DNA from 2 places in the Corynebacterium uterequi genome. Region 1 is predicted to be linked to the other one. Evidence: predicted binding sites of a transcription regulator. Region 1 holds the regulator's gene; the other holds the start of a gene.
What was found. The regulator LexA, encoded in region 1, represses DNA repair genes until DNA is damaged. The targets are predictions, from matches to a motif close to CGAACANNTGTTCG.
Positions count from the first base shown of each region.

Region 1 (3,205 bases):
CGGAAAGATAAGCAACATGAGAGACGTTGATCCCCTTCCCGCCGGCCGCCTGGCGTAGCGACTGTGCCCGGTTGACCGTGTCCGTACTCAGGGGCGCGGTGAGTTCCATAGTGACGTCGATGCTTGGATTGGGCGTCAGCGTCACGATCACGAAGGCTAGCTCCTGGTCAATGGGGCGGGGTGAACGTGGGCAGGCGCCCACGTCACGTGAGTTGTTTCTTCATTAATCCTGGCCAAGGTGGGTGTGATTGTCCAAATTGACTGGTCTAATCCAGGTTCGACGAGGCAATTACGACCTCGATCTCGCGCTCGCGTAGGCCTTCAAGGAAGGATTCCGGGGCGTTGGCGTCGGTAATGAGGGCATCGATACTTGTCGTCGGAGCGAAGCTGACCAGGTAGTCATTGCCCAGCTTCGTCGAGTCACACAGCACAACCACCTTGTGGGCGTTGATAACCATCGCCGACTTCACAGAGGCCTCCTGCGGGTCCGCAGTCGACAGCCCGTGGTCCAGGGTGAGCGCGTTCGTGCCGATGAAGGCCACGTCGGCACGCATAAGCGCCAGGGTTCGCAGTGCCGGGTCGCCCACCACGGCCTGGGTGATGGCCCGCACGGTTCCACCGAGCAATTGAACGTCGGGAGCGTTCTTGGTGGACAAGTACAGCGCTATGGGCAGCGAGTTGGTGACGATCGAATACTGCGGGCCGGTGGCGGACTCGACCATCAGTTCCGCCATGGCATTGGTGGTGGTACCGGAGTCGAGGAACACAGACCCGCCCGGGTTGGGCAGGAACCTCAAAGCCGCGCGGGCGATAGAGAGCTTCGCTGTTTGGGCAGAGCGGGAACGGGTATCGAGTGAAAACTCGGTGGTCTGGAATGACTGACTGGCCACCGCGCCACCGTGAACGCGGTGGACGACGCCTTCTTTGTCCAGCGCTGCCAAGTCACGCCGGATGGTCTCCGCCGTGACGTCGAAGCGCTCGGAGAGCTCCGTGACGTTGACCCGCCCTTCGACGGCGGTAAGGGATGCGATCTGGCGGCGTCGCTCTTCTGCGTACATGCGGCTCCATTCACTGTCCGAATGCCTTTTGGTACTACTACCGATTCAACGCGTGAACCGAGGAAAAGGTGCCCGATTACCCCCGAATGGGCCCAGTGAAAGGTGGTGGCCGCGGTGGATACCGGTTAAATCGGTGCTTTAGAGCCGACGGAAGACCGCTACCACTTTGCCCAGGATCTCGGCGTCGTCGCCCGGGATCGCATCGAAGGCCTCATTCTTGGGGAGCAGCCACGTGCCACTGCGGTCTCGGTGAAGTTCCTTAACCGTGGCTTCCCCGTCGATCATCGCGGCGACGTATTCGCCCTCCTCGGCGACCGGCTGGGAGCGGACTACTACCCAGTCTCCGTCGAGGATCCCGCCGTTCTTCATCGACTCACCCACCACTCGAAGCATGTACAGGTCGCCGTCGCCGACGAGTTCGGAGGGCAACGGCAGGTGACCCTCCACGTTCTGTTCAGCGAGGATGGGGTTACCAGCTGCGATCCGGCCGATCACCGGGATATAGCTCGGGGTCGACGCATCGTCGGGGACGGACTCATCCGCGTGGCGGGAAACCGGATCCGGAGCGTCGGTGTTGTGGAGGTGGCGAATATCGACCGCTCGCGGCTTGTTGGGGTCTCGCCTCAAGAAGCCCCGCTCTTCCAGGGTGGACAACTGGTAGGCCACCGAGGAGGTGGACTTCAGCCCCACCGCGTCGCCGATTTCGCGGATGGTCGGCGCGTAGCCGCGCAGTAGTACGGCGTCGCGGATCACCTCCAAGATCCGGCGTTGGCGGGCGGTCAAGGTGGCCGGATCGGGCTTACGGCGGCTGTTGCGAGGGGCGGGGGACATGGGATCTCCTTCGGGAGTGGATGTGTAAGCCGGACGTGACTGACGATGGACGTCACGGTGGCATCTTTCGTTACCGTCATGTTTACCACAAAACCGCCAGTGTGTTCGACGTTCTACCCACGGGGTAGACAAACTGGCCTCATGGGTCTACGCTTCGAACATGTCAACGAAGGTCGAACGTCTGGCCGAATCTCACGGTCAGGGTATCGGGGCCCTCCTATACTGCGTGTAGCTAACCGGAAAGCCCCGTCTCGGAAGAAGGGTGGTATGGCAATGTCGCGCGACGGTGATCTGCTTAATCAGGTTTATCCAGTATCTTCTGGGCAGGAGGTGGCTCCAGCGGCGCAGTGGGACGGACCGGTAGGCGGTGTTCATTGCTGGCGCGTTCGGTCTGTCCGCACCCTTCGCCCAGCCACCTTTGGCGGGTCTCATGTACGTTCCTGTGTTCGTTCATCGTCGTTCTCTGATGCATCCGATGACTCGACCAACGAGGAACGTCGAACGATGATTCTAGGCCTCCTTTTCGGTGCTTTGATGGTCCTCAGCGGTGTAGCAGGCTTTGGATACAGCGGTGTACTGCAGTTTCCTGAGGATGCGCAGACCGTCACCGCCGCGCGCCCCTAAGCAGCTCCAACCATCGCAGACGCCCGCCAAGCACACCGTCGACGTCTCGTCACCGGAGGCAGCAGCGCACACTACGCTCATAAGCGAAGAAGCCTGGCTGGAAAGGAAACCCGTTCGCCGTGTATTGCCCCTTTTGCCACCATCAACAGTCGCGGGTGATTGACTCTCGCGTGATCGACGCCGGAACGTCCATCCGGCGGCGTCGGGAGTGCACCGAATGCAGCGGTCGGTTTACGACCATTGAGAAGGCCGTCCTCCGGGTGGTCAAGCGCAACGGCATCTCTGAGGATTTCAGCCGCGAAAAGCTCATTCGCGGCGTCCGCCGAGCTTGCCAGGGGCGGGACGTCTCCGACGATGCGTTGAAAAAGCTCGCGCAGGAGGTGGAAGAGACCGTGCGTGGCAAGGGCAGCTCGCTTGTCCACGCCAATGACATCGGCTTGGCGGTGCTGGAACCGCTGCGCAAGCTCGACGAGGTCGCCTATCTCCGCTTCGCATCGGTGTACAAGTCCTTCGAAAGCGCGAAGGACTTCGAGGCCGAGATCCGTGCCATGCGTCGGCACGACCACCGGGACGAGGTCTAGGACAGCGCGTCGATCGCCTTACGCACCCGTCGGGCTGACACCTGGCGGGCCGTGCCCAGCCGCTGCGCGAACAAACTCACCCTGAGCTCCTGGAGGTCCCAGAGAATCCTT
Region 1 covers NZ_CP011546.1:1,358,252-1,361,456, reverse strand. Annotated here, with positions in the region: gene CUTER_RS06380 (1-phosphofructokinase family hexose kinase) at 1-145, opposite strand, end outside; gene CUTER_RS06375 (DeoR/GlpR family DNA-binding transcription regulator) at 267-1,058, opposite strand; gene lexA (transcriptional repressor LexA) at 1,197-1,889, opposite strand; gene CUTER_RS11610 (hypothetical protein) at 2,400-2,594, opposite strand; gene nrdR (transcriptional regulator NrdR) at 2,633-3,094, shown strand; gene hrpA (ATP-dependent RNA helicase HrpA) at 3,091-3,205, opposite strand, start outside.

Region 2 (3,205 bases), 190 kb from region 1:
TCTCGCGACGCTGACGATGAACGTCGCGTTCTACGAGGCCATCGCCAGGATCCCGATGGGCACAGTCGTGGCCATCGAGTTTTTGGGACCGGTGCTGGTGGCGGCCTGGGGTTCGCGAAGCGCGCGGGATTGGATAGCTCTCGTGCTGGCCGGCGTCGGTGTGCTCACGCTCAGCGGCGCTGCCATCTCGGACTCGGCGGTGGGCGTGGCCTGTGCACTGGCCGCCGGCGGGGCGTGGGCAGCCTATATTCTGCTCGGCTCGCGGATGGCGAACGGCAGTCCCATCGGCGTGGGGTTCTTCTGGGCAGGGTTGCTCACTGCCCCCTTGGCCTGGTCCCTCTGGCCGAGCGCCCTCAGCCCAACGGTGAGCATGGCCGGCATGATCGCCGGGTTGGCGCTGCTATCCGCCGCTATCCCGTATTCGCTGGATCAGAAGGTGCTGAGGATTGCGGGGCCGTCGGTGTTCGCGCTGTTGCAGGCGATTCTGCCCGTCGTGGCGGCCGTGGTGGGTGCCGTGGCGTTGGGTCAGTGGCTGAGCGTGGCTGAGGTGATTGGCATCGGGCTGGTCGTGTGCGCGGTGGCGCTGCGGCGCTAGCGGCTACACGTGTAGCCGCTAATCGTCGAAATGGTCTCCCTCCCGGTGAGGATCGTGGGACTCGTCACCATGGGGGACCGGGCCGGAATCGTAGGTATCCCCCGGGCCGAGGTCGGGATTGCGTCGAGGCCGCTGCCGCGAGTAAGAACTAAAGGACCGCCCGCCCGGGAAGCGGAAATGCACCACCGCCGAGTCGGCCGGGTCCACGTGGATGGTGATGGTCCCGTCCGTGACCAGCGAGTGGCAGTAAGAACACAACGGCAAGCCGTTGGCGATGCTGGTCTCTCCGCCGTCGGCGTAGTCCTTGACGTGATGGAATTGCATGAACATCGAGTGGTTGCATCCGGGCATGGCGCACTGGAAGCCCCACTTCGCGAGCAATGCAGTGGCCTGGGCGTTGTCGAACAGCCGACGAGGCCGTGTCATGAGCTGGGTGACCCCATCGTCGTCGAGCAGGTGATAAACCACCGACGAGTTGAAGATCATGTTCTCCACCAGCGATGGCGTGGCCTCTGGGTGGTACGCGAGCCGGGCCAAGCGTTCGGTATCGATCAATACGTGAGTCTGCGCCCCCGGGCTGCGACGGGTGGACTGGCCCTTAGCCCGCACCATCTTGATGACGGCCAGCAGTCCGGCGAGCGCATGCTTCTTCGCCGCCTCCCCGAAGCGGGAAATTGCCGGTAGAAGCTCCGGTTTTCCTTCGCTCTCCTGCACGCCGGGGCAGTGCTCGGTGGAGGTGGCATCGCCGATGGCGGCGTCGAGCTCCGCGGGGGACTTGGTGCGGTCCTCCGCAGTGAGAGAGCGCAGGAATGACAGCTGGCCGAGTTTCAGTGCCGCTTCGAAGTCGGCAGCGTTCTCGGCATTGAGGACGATGGTGTAGGTGGTGGTGCCGTTATCGGCATTGCGCCGCCACGTCACGGACTCGGGCGTGGGTACCGCGTCGGGGCGCTCCCGGCCGCTGAGCTCATCGGCGAGTTCGGCGCACGTCAGAGACTGGGCTAGCGCAATGAGTTCGTCGACGTTGGCGGCGGTGAGGTAGCGGGTGAGGATGCGGGCAGCGGAATAGGAGAAGGCACCTCGGAGGAAGGCCTCGGCGGCCTCGGGATGACGCAACAGGATCTTTCCCACGCGGAGCATCTCATTAGCAGAGGATTTCGATTGTCCGCAATGGCGAATAAGCATGCCGGTACAATCCTCGATGTCATCAGCCCTGGTGTGGGCCCGGTTGCCGTACTCGCCGACGGCGAGGACCGCGGCAGCCTTGGCCAGGTCGCTGGTGTGCAGATGGGCGGCGATGTGGTGGATGAGTTCGTCGGTGGACAGGAGTGGAAGGTCGTGGATGAGCGTCATGGTAAACCCCGATTGCTAGACCATGTGTTCGATCACCTGGCACTCTACACCATGGCGCCTACACGGGGGTATCGCGGGGGTGATGGTGCTGGTAGACTCATTTTCCATGCAGCGTTGGGTCCTCCATATCGACATGGATGCGTTTTTCGCGTCCGTCGAACAACTGACCCGCCCGACGTTGAGAGGGCGTCCGGTCCTCGTCGCCGGCGTCAGCGGCCGCGGCGTCGTGGCCGGCGCTTCCTACGAGGCGCGGGCGTTTGGTGCTCGCTCGGCTATGCCCACCGCCCAGGCGGCGCGGCTCGTCGGGCCGCGTGTGGTGCTCGTCAGTCCCCGCAAGGAGGTGTACTCGGCCGCGTCGCGCCGGGTGATGCGAATCATCCACGAACGAGTGGACGCGGTCGAACAATTGTCCATCGACGAGGCGTATCTCGAACCCACTGAGCTATATGGGGCGAGCGTCGATGAAGTCACGGAGTGGGCGAATGAACTCCGGCACCTCATCAAACAGGAAACGGGGCTGCCGTCCTCCCTAGGTGCTGGCCCAGGCAAGCAATACGCGAAGATCGCCTCCGGCGTGGCGAAACCCGACGGGGTGTGCGTCATCCCGGCGGAGAGGCTGCTGGAGACGATTCATCCGATGGACGTGGGGGAGCTCTGGGGCGTGGGGCCGGTGACCAAGAGCAAGCTCAACGCTATCGGCGTGGAAACCATCGGCGACCTCGCCGCACTCAGCCAGCGCGAAGTCGAGATCTCCCTGGGAGCCACCGTCGGGGTGGGGCTGTGGCAGCTAACTCGCGGGATCGACGATCGCGTCGTGGCACCGCGAGCAGAAGCCAAGCAGACGTCCGCCGAGCACACCTACCCGCAGGACCTCACCACCCGGTCCGAGGTGGCAGCAGCCGTCGTGAGGGCGGCCCGCGACGCCCACCGCCGGCTGCAACGCGACGGGCGCGGGGCGCGTACGGTGACCGTCAAGCTGCGGATGGCGGATTTCCACATCGAATCCCGGTCGGCCACGCTCGCCTACGCCACCGACGACGTCGAGGTCCTCATCGCCACCGCCTTCCGCGTAACGCGATATCCCGAACAGGTGGGGCCGGTGCGCCTCGTGGGGGTGAGCTACTCCGGGTTGGAGGCCGCCCGCCAGGACGTACTCTTCCCCGAGCTAGACCGCGCCGACGCCCCGGTGGACATCGAACCGCCGCAGCTGAGCATTGCCCACCGCGGGTGGCGGGCCACGCAGGACGTTCGGCACGAGGA
Region 2 covers NZ_CP011546.1:1,543,734-1,546,938, reverse strand. Annotated here, with positions in the region: gene CUTER_RS07180 (EamA family transporter) at 1-595, shown strand, start outside; gene CUTER_RS07175 (HNH endonuclease signature motif containing protein) at 614-1,945, opposite strand; gene CUTER_RS07165 (DNA polymerase IV) at 2,052-3,205, shown strand, end outside.
Region 2: the regulator LexA is predicted to act here: its motif matches at 1,963-1,976, upstream of CUTER_RS07175 (HNH endonuclease signature motif containing protein).